One region of the Spirillospora sp. CA-142024 genome, then DNA from elsewhere that is predicted to be linked to it. Evidence: predicted binding sites of a transcription regulator. Region 1 holds the regulator's gene; the other holds the start of a gene.
The links. The regulator HrcA, encoded in region 1, represses chaperone genes, less so after heat shock. The targets are predictions, from matches to a motif close to TTGGCACTCTCNNNNNGAGAGTGCCAA.

Region 1 (5,897 bases):
GGATGCGTTCGCGGGTACGGTCGTACGGGTACGGTGCCTGATCAAGCGACCCGGACCGACCTCGCGGAGGTAGCGTGACCCAGCCCGAGCAGGTTCTGCGTTCCGCGAAGGAACGGGAGACGGTGAACGGCGCCGTCCGCGCGCTGCGTTCCGCCGCGCCCGCGGGCTGGGAGCGGCTCGACTTCGAGTTCCGCGCGACGGTCGGCATCGACAGCGCCTCCTTCGAGGTCGAGGGCCCGGACGGCGGGCGCCGCACGGCCCTGCCGCCCGGCCAGGCCGTCGGGAAGATGGACGAGCTTCGCCGCGTCATGTACCGGGCCGACAAGGGCGCCTGGTTCACCGCGCGCCTCCAGGTCGAGCGCTCCGGCCATTTCAGCGCCGAGTTCGACTACGACGGCGAGCCCGACTTCACCCCGCCGCTCGCCCCGTCCGCCTACGCCCTGGACCTCGACCGGTTCCCGCGGGCGGACGAGCACATCCCGGACTGGCTCCGCGGCAAGCTCGCGGAGACCTGACCGGACGGAGCAGGCGGCGAGGCGGGGCAGACTTGAGGGGTGCCCTCGACTCTTCCCGATGGTGATCCCGTACCGGTCGACGGTGCGCTGCCAGGCAGTGCCCTCGCCGGCCTGGGTCAGCGGCCGTTCGCCTTCTATGTGCACGTGCCGTTCTGTGTGACACGCTGCGGATACTGCGACTTCAACACGTACACGGCGACGGAGCTGGGGCCGGGTGCGAGCCGCGATTCGTACGCCGACACCGCCATCGGGGAGGTCCGCATGGCGCGGCGCGTCCTCGGGGACGTGGACCTGCCCGTCGAGACGGTCTTCGTGGGCGGTGGCACACCGACACTGCTGCCGCCGGAGGATCTGGGCCGGGTCCTGGCCGCGATCGACGCCGAGTTCGGGCTTGCTCCCGGCGCGGAGGTCACGACGGAGGCGAACCCCGAGTCGGTGGACGAGGCGTACGTCCACCGCCTGCGTGAGCAGGGGTTCACACGCGTCTCGTACGGCATGCAGAGCGCGCGCGAGCACATCCTGGCCGTCCTGGAGCGCACGCACACGCCCGGACGCGTCCCGCAGGTCGTCGAGTGGACGCGCAAGGCGGGCTTCGAGCACATCAACCTCGACCTCATCTACGGGACGCCAGGGGAGACCGACGACGACTGGAGGGCCTCTCTGGAGGCGGCCTTGGCGGCGGAGCCCGACCACGTGTCGGCGTACGCGCTCATCGTCGAGGAGGGCACCCGCCTGGCGGCACAGGTCAAACGCGGCGAGCTGACCGCCCCCGACGACGACGCCATGGCCGACCGCTACCTGATCGCCGACGAGCTGCTCGAATCCCACGGCCTCCACTGGTACGAGATCTCCAACTGGGCCGCCGACCCCCGCGCCGCCTGCCGGCACAACATGCTCTATTGGACGGGCGCCGACTGGTGGGGTGTCGGCCCGGGCGCGCACAGTCACGTCGGCGGGACGCGCTGGTGGAACGTCAAGCACCCCGCCGCGTACGCCGCCCGCCTGGCCGAGGGCACCACGCCCGCGCACGCCAGGGAGATCCTGCACGCCGAGGACCGCCGCTTCGAGCGCATCATGCTCGAACTCCGCCTGGCCCAGGGCTGCCCGGCGAACCTCCTCGACGACAAGGCCGTCCGCAGAGCGATCGACGACGGCCTGATCGAACGCGCCCCCTACGACCGGGGCCGCGCCGTCCTGACCCGGCGCGGCCGCCTCCTGGCCGACGCCGTCCTCCGCACCCTGACCTGACCGGCCCCGCGGCTAGCCGGCGACGAAGTCGATCAGCTCTTCCACCCGGCCGAGGAGGGCCGGTTCCAGATCGGTGTAGGTGTCGACCGAGCCGAGGATGCGTTTCCAGGCCGCGCCCGTGTCGTCGCCCCAGCCGAGTTCGGCCACGACGCCCTCCTTCCAGGAGACGCCGCGCGGGATGCGCGGCCAGGCGCGGATGCCGACGGCCGCGGGCTTGACGGCCTCCCAGATGTCGATGAACGGGTGACCGGTGACGAGGACGTGCGGCGACGTGACCCGCGCCGCGATCCTGGACTCCTTGGACCCTTCCACCAGATGGTCGACGAGGACGCCGAGGCGGCGCTCCTCGTCCGGGGCGAACTCCTCGACGATGGCGGGCAGGTCGTCCACGCCTTCGAGGTACTCCACGACGACGCCCTCGACCCGCAGGTCGTGGCCCCAGATCTTCTCGACCAGCTCCGCGTCGTGGACGCCCTCCACGTAGATGCGGCTCTCCTTGGCCACCCGTGCCCGCAGGCCCTCGACGGCGATGGACCCGGACGCCGAGCGCGCCGGGCCCTTCGGCGCGGCGCCCGGCCTGACCAGCGTGACCGGCTTGCCGTCGATGAGGAACCCGGACTTGGTCAGCGGGAACACCCGGCGCTTGCCGAACCGGTCCTCCAGGGTGACGCCGAACTTGTCGCAGCCGACGACGGCTCCGCAGAAGCCGCTGCCGGGGTCCTCGGCCACCAGGCCCGGCTCCGCCGGGACTTCGGGGATCTGTCCCTTGCGGGGCCGGCGCCAGTCGCCGGCCAGCACGTCGTTTCCGTAATTCTTACTCCGCACGGGTCCGCACATTAACCCGGCGGGAGGCCCGGGCGGCGTCGTCCCTCGTCTCCCGGCGTGGCGTCCGCGCCCGATACGGATAGGATCGCGCAGCCATGCGGGGAGTGCGCGGACGCTCCAGCCGAGCCCTCCGGGCCGTAGACTTGGCACTCGGGAGTAAGGAGTGCCAGTTGCACGGGCCGGCCGGACGAAGGAGGTGACAACGTGCTGGACGACCGGAAGCTCGCGGTCCTGCGCGCCATCGTCGAGGACTACGTCTCCACCAACGAGCCGGTGGGCTCCAAGGCGCTGGCGGACCGGCACAACCTCGGCGTGTCGCCGGCGACCATCCGCAACGACATGGCGGTGCTGGAGGAGCAGGGCTACATCGCCCAGCCGCACACCAGCGCCGGGCGCGTCCCCACCGACAAGGGCTACCGGCTGTTCGTCGACCGGCTGTCCACGATCAAGCCGCTGTCGGTCGCCGAGCGCCGCGCGATCGAGACGTTCCTGTCCGGCGCGTACGACCTCGACGACGTCGTCGGCCGGACGGTGCGGCTGCTGGCGCAGCTGACCCGGCAGGTCGCGGTGGTCCAGTACCCGTCGCTGACCCGCTCGTCGGTGCGGCACGTGGAGCTGGTCCCCGTCGCGGAGGGGCGGCTGCTGCTCGTCCTGATCACCGACACCGGCCGGGTGGAGCAGCGCGTCATCGAGACCGGGTCGATCTCCGAGGAATCGATCGGGCACCTGCGGGCGTTGCTCAACACGTGCCTGGACGGGCTCGGGCTCGGCGACGTCCCGGCCGCCGTCGCGGACCTGCCCGACAAGGTGGGGCCGGACGACCGGCCGATCGCGGCGGCGGTCCTGTCCGTCCTGCTGGAGACACTCGTCGAGAAGCACGAGGAGAAGATCGTCTTCGCCGGGGCGGCCAACCTCGCCGCCGTGGACTTCTCGCAGAGCCTGCGGGAGGTACTGGTGGCGCTGGAGGAGCAGGTCGTCCTGATGCGGCTGCTCGGCGAGACCGGCGACTCCTCTACAGTTACGGTGCGGATCGGCACCGAGAACCCCGACCTGGGGCTCAGATCGACCTCGGTGGTCGCCGCCGACTACGGGGTGGGCGATCTCACCTTGGCCCGGCTTGGAGTTCTCGGGCCTACACGCATGGATTACCCCAGCACGATGGGAGCGGTACGGGCAGTGGCACGCTACGTGGGACAGATCCTGGCGGGGTCGTAAGTGGCGAACGACTACTACGCGACCCTGGGCGTCCGGCGGGACGCCAGCGCCGACGAGGTCAAGAGGGCCTACCGCCGGCTCGCCCGGGAACTCCACCCGGACGTCAACCCGGATCCGGAGACGCAGGAGAAGTTCAAGGAGATCACCCAGGCGTACGAGGTGCTCTCCGATCCGAAGAAGCGCGAGATGTACGACCTCGGCGCGGACCCGTTCGCGTCCGCGGGCGGCCCGGGGGCCGGCGGGTTCGGCGGCGCCGGATTCCCGTTCAGCGACATCATGGACGCCTTCTTCGGCACCGCGACGTCGCGGGGCCCGCGGTCGCGGGCACGCCGCGGCCGGAACGCGACGCTGCGGGTCGAGCTCGACCTCGGCGAGACCGCGTTCGGCACGACCCGGGAGCTGTCCATCGACACCGCGGTCGCCTGCACGACCTGCGAGGGCTCGGGCTGCGCGCCCGGCACCCACCCGGAGACCTGCGAGACGTGCCACGGCCGCGGCGAGGTGCAGCAGGTCCAGCGCTCCTTCCTCGGCCAGGTCATGACGGCCCGGCCGTGCCCGGCGTGCGGCGGGTTCGGCTCGGTGATCCGCAACCCGTGCACCGAGTGCTCGGGCGACGGCCGGGTCCGCACCCGGCGCACCGTCAAGGTCAAGATCCCGGCCGGGGTGGAGAACGGCATCCACATCCAGCTCGCCGGCGAGGGCGAGGTCGGCCCCGGCGGCGGCCCGCCCGGCGACCTGTTCCTGGAGATCGTGGAGAAGCCGCACCCGATCTTCGAGCGGGAGGGCGACGACCTGCACTGCACGGTCGAGATCCCGATGACGGCGGCGGCGCTCGGCACCAGCGTCACGATCGAGACGCTGGACGCGGCCGAGAGCGTCGACATCAAGCCCGGCACGCAGTCGGGGCAGGTCATCACGCTCTACAACCGGGGCGTCCGGCACCTCAACGAGAGCGGCCGCGGCGACCTGATGATCCACGTGAACGTGGAGACGCCGAACCGGCTGGACGAGGAGCAGGAGGAGCTCCTGCGCCGCCTCGCCGCCCTGCGCGGCGAGGAACGCCCCCCGGGCAAGTTCGCCCCCGGGCAGCGCAGCGGCGTGTTCTCCCGCATCAAGGACGTGTTCAACCAGCACTGAAGCGCAGTGGCGGCGGCCTACCAGGAGGGCCGCCGCGGCGATTCGGAGCATCCGGGGGGCCCACCTGAACCCCGCACATGAACCGGGAGTGCGCGCATGAGTCCGCCGGTCTTCCTCGCGGGGACGGACGCGCTCGAACGCGACCGGGTCCTGCTGGACGGGCCCGAAGGGCGGCACGCCGCGGCGGTGCGGCGGCTGCGGCCCGGTGAGCGCGTCGACCTGACCGACGGCGAGGGCCTGCTCGCCGAATGCGTCGTCACCGCCGCCGACCGCGCGTCCCTCACCCTGGACGTGCTGGCCAGGCACCGGGAGCCGCCGCCCTCGCCTCGCCTCGTGGTCGTCCAGGCCCTCCCGAAGGGCGACCGGGGCGAGCTGGCCGTGGAGACCATGACCGAGGTCGGCGTGGACGAGATCGTCCCGTGGTCGGCGGCCCGGTGCGTGACCCGGTGGCGTCCGGAACGCCGCGACAAGGCCCTCGGGCGCTGGCGCGCGACGGCCCGCGAGGCCGCCAAGCAGGCCCGGCGCGGCCGGCTGCCCGAGGTGCCGGAGCTGGCGTCCACCGAGGAGGTCGCCGGCCGGATCGCCGCCGCGTCCCTGGCGCTGATCCTGCACGAGGAGGCCGAGGCGCCGCTGAGCGCGGTGGAGCCGCCCGCCGAGGGCGAGATCGTCCTCGTGGTCGGCCCGGAGGGCGGGATCAGCGGCGAGGAGCTCGACCGGTTCCGCGACGCCGGCGGGCGCGCCGCCCGGCTCGGCCCGACCGTCCTGCGCACCTCGACGGCCGGCGTCGCCGCGGCCAGCGTGCTGCTGGCCGCCACCGGCCGCTGGTAGCGCCCGTCAGGGAGAGGTGGCGGCGCCCTGCTCGGTGGTGTTCGCGGGCTCGCTCGACGCGGGCGGCGTCGGCTGGTCGGTCGGCTTGCCCGGGTCGGGCGTCGTGGACGTGGGCGGCGTCGGTGTCGT
Region 2 (5,897 bases), 1.5 Mb from region 1:
AGACGCTGGACGCCGTCGCCCCGGTCGTCGCGCCGAGCGCGAACATCGCCCCGTCCCTGGACGCGTTCCGCGCCGCCGGCCTCGCCTGAGAAAAGGAGCACCATGAGCGTTTCCGTGCGAATTCCGACGATCCTGCGGACCTACACCGGCGGCGAGTCCGAGGTGAAGGCCGAGGGCGCCACCCTGCGCGCCGTCGTCGCCGATCTGGAGGCCGGTTACTCCGGCATCTCCGCGCGCATCCTGGACGACGCCGGCAAGATCCGCCGCTTCGTGAACGTGTACGTCGGCGACGAGGACGTCCGCTTCGCCGACGGCCTCGACACCCCGACTCCCGAAGGCGTCCAGATCTCCATCATCCCCGCCGTAGCGGGCGGCTGACACGTTTCCCCCCAAGCCCCGGCACGTCCATCGTGCCGGGGCTTTTCCATGCACACCGGGCGAATCTCTGACTTTCTTGCGACAGAAATGCCCGGTTGACGGCTGGATCTGGCTGATTGTTTCGCCGATCGCCCTGAAACGTACATGGTAAAAGCTTTAGTTAAACTGAAGGCCGCTACTTGATCTTGGTCACGACCTCTACAGCACTTGTGTTTCACAATTGCTTCTCCCTGGAAGATTGAAGCCGGAGTGGCGCTCCACAGGGCGTCGATCAGGCTTACGAGAGTGAGGAAAGGCATGAAGCGCATTTTGCGCACGGTGGCCGTGTCCGGAATAGCGATGGGGGCGGCAGTCCTCGCGGCTCCCTCGGCCATGGCGGACATCAACTTCTACGCGGTGGAGAAGGCGTACGTCGGGCACAACGGCCCCACGTACGTCAGCGAGAAGGGCCCGGGCGACCTGATGTTCACGGACATCGTCAAGTCGCCCCACGCCAAGCCGGTGATCGGCAACAAGCCGGTGAAGACCGGCGACATCACCACGACCCTCCACGGCGGGAAGCACAACACGGCCGTCACCGCCATCGAGGGCTCCGAGCAGGAGTCGACCAAGAAGGGGCATGGCAAGGGCTCCCACGAGCAGGCCGCGCCGCTCCAGGGTGAGCAGCAGGCCGCGCCGCAGCAGGACACGCTGCAGGCGGCCCCGCAGCAGGGTGCGGAGCAGGCCGCGCCGCAGCAGGACGCTCAGCAGGCGGCGCAGCAGCAGGGTGCGGAGCAGGCTGCCCCGCAGCAGGACGCTCAGCAGGCCGCGCAGCAGCAGGACGCTCAGCAGAACGCGCCCCAGCAGGGCGCGGAGCAGGCGGCGCCGCAGCAGGACGCTCAGCAGGCGGCGCAGCAGCAGGGTGCGGAGCAGGCTGCCCCGCAGCAGGACGCTCAGCAGGCCGCGCCGCAGCAGGACGCTCAGCAGAACGCGCCCCAGCAGGGCGCGGAGCAGGCGGCGCCGCAGCAGGACGCTCAGCAGGCGGCGCAGCAGCAGGGTGCGGAGCAGGCGGCGCCGCAGCAGGACGCTCAGCAGGCCGCGCAGGAGCAGGGTGCGGAGCAGGCCGCCCCGGAGTCGGCGCAGCGGCGGGCCTCGAACCCGGACCCCAAGGAGGTGAACATCCACGCGGTGAAGAAGGCGGCCGTCGGCCAGAACGGTCCGGTGCGCGTCAGCGAGAAAGGCCCTGGCGACGCCATCTTCACGAACTTCACCGCGTCGCCGCGCGCGGTCGCCATCGTCGGGAACAAGTCGGTGAAGACCGGCGACATCTCCACCAAGCTCTACGACGGCAAGGGCAACACCGTGGTCAACTCGGTGTCGGGCTCCGAGCAGGAGTCGAACAAGCGGTAATCCGCCGCTCCTAGGGGGCACAGAAGCACGACGGCCGCTCCGGACTCGCGCATCGAATCCGGAGCGGCCTCCCCATCTCACCTCGACAGCGGTGGTGGGCCCCGCAAAGTACATGGAACGCGGGGCCCGCCGTTCTGTGACCACGGCACCACGGCACCACGGTGCGCGGCCCCCTAGGATCCCCCGAATGATGAAAGGGACCCTGTGGCGTTGGCTGGGCGCACTCGCTCCGGCCCTTGCCGGCTTGTGCGTTCTCGGCTTCTGGGGCATGTCCGCTCTTCAGGGCCGCGCCGACCGGGCCCGCGAACTCGACTGCCTGCACGATCGCGCCGCCGCGCACTGGAGCCACGGCTACGGCGCATGGCTCCCCATCGGCGTCCTCGCGACCTCGGCGCTGGTTCTCGTCCTCGCGGTGGCGGTCCTCGTGGCCGGCGCCCGTTCCCCTCTCTGGGCGCGGCTCGTCTGCTTCCCGATGGTCTTGTTCGCCGTCCTCGCCCTCGTCCTGGCCGGCATGACGACCCACGACTACTTCGCCTTCCCCGGCGGCGACATCTCCACGGTCAACAGCGCCCCCTGCGGAGTCGGCTGAGACAGCTTCAAAGTGAGTCGCTCGGGCCTCGGCACGAATGGTTGGATGCGGCATGGGGCAGTTGTGGAATCGCGATGAGATCCTTGCCGGTCTCGCTTCCCTGGGGGAACGCGGCGGGCTGGGAGCGCCGTGGCGGTTGGAGCAGGTGCTCGACCTCGAAGGGCGGTATGAGGTCCGCCTGCCCGAGTCGTATCGCAGCTTCGTCCTGGAGGTCGGTGATCGCGTCACCGCGGAGGCCCTGGACGACGAGATCGGCGACCGTCACATCGACTACGACGATCTGCTGACCGGATCGATGATCATCGCTGACATCGGCTGCGGGGCCTTCGAGCGGCTGGTCGTGACGGGGCCGGCCGCCGGGCAGGTGTGGCGGGAGGAGTTGCGGTTCGGCGGCGGTGCTCTCACCCCCGGCCCCGATTTCGGTGCGTGGTATCTGAGCTGGCTACGGCGAGTCGGTGCCGTCAAGGCGCCCCCCGGCCTACGCCGGCGGCTTGTCGGTTGGCATTCGCGAACGTTGATCTGGCACGACCCAGGTTCTGAACAAGACCGGTGACCCGCCCCTGCGAGGCTGTCCAGTACGAGCCATCGCGTCCACCGTGGCGGACCCTGGTCAGAGCCGGTCCGGGCAGGTGGGGAGACACCCCGGGCGGGGATGTGTGGCGCTTGCACTCGGCAGGGTAGAGTGCTAAACAAACGGTTGGCACTCTGCTGTGGAGAGTGACAACTTCACACAGTCTGGGTCGGGGCGATGAGGTCTCAGTCCGGCGGCGGAATGGCAGTCGTCGGCGGGGGCCGTCCGTCGCGGGCGTCGGCTCGATCCGTCTAAGCCACCTTGTTCCGGGAGGACTGGAGCCTATGGCTGCAAAGATGATCGCGTTCGACGAAGAGGCCCGCCGCGGTCTCGAGCGCGGCATGAACCAGCTCGCCGACGCCGTGAAGGTGACCCTTGGTCCCAAGGGCCGCAACGTCGTGCTGGAGAAGAAGTGGGGCGCCCCCACGATCACCAACGACGGTGTGTCGATCGCCAAGGAGATCGAGCTCGAGGACGCGTGGGAGAAGATCGGCGCGGAGCTCGTCAAGGAAGTAGCGAAGAAGACCGACGACGTCGCGGGTGACGGCACCACGACGGCGACCGTGCTGGCCCAGGCGCTGGTGCGCGAGGGGCTGCGCAACGTGGCGGCCGGCGCGAACCCGATGTCGCTGAAGCGCGGCATCGAGGCCGCGGTCGAGCGGGTCAGCGAGGAGCTGTCCAAGCTCGCCAAGGACGTGGAGACCAAGGAGCAGATCGCCTCCACGGCGTCCATCTCCGCGGGTGACCCGCAGATCGGCGAGATGATCGCCGAGGCGATGGACAAGGTCGGCAAGGAAGGCGTCATCACGGTCGAGGAGAGCCAGACCTTCGGTCTGGAGCTCGAACTGACCGAGGGGATGCGCTTCGACAAGGGCTACATCTCGCACTACTTCGTGACCGACCCCGAGCGGATGGAGGCGACCCTTGAGGACCCGTACATCCTGATCGTTCAGGGCAAGGCCTCGGCCAACAAGGACCTGCTGCCCGTCCTCGAGGGCGTCATGCAGTCCGGCAAGCCGCTGCTGATCATCGCGGAGGACGTCGAGGGCGAGGCCCTGGCCACCCTGGTCGTCAACAAGATCCGCGGGATCTTCAAGTCCGTGGCCGTCAAGGCGCCGGGCTTCGGCGACCGCCGCAAGGCCATGCTGGGCGACATCGCCACGCTGACCGGCGGCCAGGTCATCAGCGAGGACGTGGGTCTCAAGCTGGAGAACACCACGACCGACATGCTGGGCCGCGCCCGCAAGGTCGTCATCACCAAGGACGAGACCACCATCGTGGACGGCGCCGGTGACGCCAACGAGATCGCGGGCCGGGTCAACCAGATCCGCACCGAGATCGACAACACCGACTCCGACTACGACCGCGAGAAGCTTCAGGAGCGCCTGGCGAAGCTCGCGGGCGGTGTCGCGGTCATCAAGGCCGGTGCCGCGACGGAGGTCGAGCTCAAGGAGCGCAAGCACCGCATCGAGGACGCCGTCCGCAACGCCAAGGCCGCGGTCGAGGAGGGCATCGTCCCCGGTGGTGGCGTCGCGCTGCTGCAGGCCGGCACCAAGGCGTTCGACAAGCTGGAGCTCGCCGGCGACGAGGCCACCGGTGCCAACATCGTCAAGCGCGCTCTGGAGGAGCCGCTGAAGCAGATCGCCGTCAACGCCGGCCTTGAGGGCGGCGTCGTGGTGGAGCGGGTCCGCAACCTGACCCCGGGTGAGGGCCTGAACGCCGCCACCGGCGACTACGTCAACATGTTCGAGTCGGGCATCCTCGACCCGGCCAAGGTGACCCGGTCCGCGCTGCAGAACGCCTCGTCGATCGCCGCGCTGTTCCTGACCACCGAGGCCGTCATCGCCGAGAAGCCCGAGAAGAACCCGGCCCCGGCGGGCGACCCGTCCGGTGGCATGGGAGGCATGGACTTCTAAGCGAGTTCCCAGCTCCAACGGGCGGCTGAAGGGGCGGTTCCAACCGGAACCGCCCCTTTCGCATGCTCGGGTGGCCGCCATCCGATCCGCGCCATGGGAGACCTGCCATCATGCGGATCCATGATGGACCTCTTCAACTCCTCGGTTCTGCGCGTCGATCAGCCCCGCGGCGCTCCTGCAGCGCGTTCTCGGTACCGGGTGTATGACGGTCAGGGCGCACTGCTCGCGACCGCGGAGGAGCGGGACGTCTCGGTGCTCCGCCAGACGGTCAGGACCGCATTCGGTGGTAGTGACGCCGGCCGCACCGTCCACGTCGAGAACGTGCAGGGCGTGCCGCTCCTGGTGGTGGAGAAGCAGAACGCGAGAAGCACCCGGGTGTGCACTCCCGAGGGTGGTCAGATCGGGGCACTGCAGAACCACAAGCTGTACGAGTACACGCTTCTGGACGCGTCAGGAGGTCACGTCGGCAGGCTGGACGGCAATCGGCTCGGCCGCAAGTTCGCCGCACTGGACGCCTACGGCAACCACGTCGCGCAGGTGGACAAGAGATGGAAAGGCGTGGCCACCGAAATACTGACCACCGCCGACCGGTACTCGGTGGAGATCTATCAGCCCCTCGCCGATCCGCTCCGTGTACTGGTGGTCGCGGCGCCGCTGGCGATCGATCTCATGCTGTACGAAGGCAAGGACTGGCCGATCGGATAGCCCGCCGGCCGAAGGACTTTCGCGTACCGTAAGGGCCGGCATGACTCGCCGACGACGAGGCTCTAGGAGTATGCATGGGCGACCCTTTCAGTTCCTCCACGCTCAGGGTCGAGCAGCCTCGACGGGGACCGTTCGCCAAGTCGCGGTACAAGGTGCTGGACGGTGACGGCGCCGTCCTTGCCATCGCGGCGCCGACGGACGACCAGGGAAGCAACGCGGTCATGCGGGGCGTGTTCCCCGGAAAGTCGAATCTCGACGCCCGGGCGGTCCTGCTGACGACGCCCGACGGCGACCCGCTGCTCATCGTCGACAAGCTGAGCGGGCGGGAGTACACGGAGGTCCTGCGGCC

Region 2: the regulator HrcA is predicted to act here: its motif matches at 3,054-3,080, upstream of groL (chaperonin GroEL).

What each region holds. Positions count from the first base shown of each region.
Region 1 is NZ_CP192077.1:2,923,688-2,929,584, forward strand. Features, by position in the region: gene ACQPZP_RS14150 (hypothetical protein) at 75-515, shown strand; gene hemW (radical SAM family heme chaperone HemW) at 555-1,763, shown strand; gene ACQPZP_RS14160 (DUF3097 domain-containing protein) at 1,776-2,588, opposite strand; gene hrcA (heat-inducible transcriptional repressor HrcA) at 2,793-3,803, shown strand; gene dnaJ (molecular chaperone DnaJ) at 3,804-4,940, shown strand; gene ACQPZP_RS14175 (16S rRNA (uracil(1498)-N(3))-methyltransferase) at 5,037-5,768, shown strand; gene ACQPZP_RS14180 (hypothetical protein) at 5,775-5,897, opposite strand, start outside.
Region 2 is NZ_CP192077.1:1,383,392-1,389,288, forward strand. Features, by position in the region: gene thrC (threonine synthase) at 1-89, shown strand, start outside; gene ACQPZP_RS06870 (MoaD/ThiS family protein) at 103-378, shown strand; gene ACQPZP_RS06875 (hypothetical protein) at 676-1,767, shown strand; gene ACQPZP_RS06880 (hypothetical protein) at 1,955-2,356, shown strand; gene ACQPZP_RS06885 (hypothetical protein) at 2,409-2,909, shown strand; gene groL (chaperonin GroEL) at 3,212-4,843, shown strand; gene ACQPZP_RS06895 (phospholipid scramblase-related protein) at 4,964-5,548, shown strand; gene ACQPZP_RS06900 (phospholipid scramblase-related protein) at 5,623-5,897, shown strand, end outside.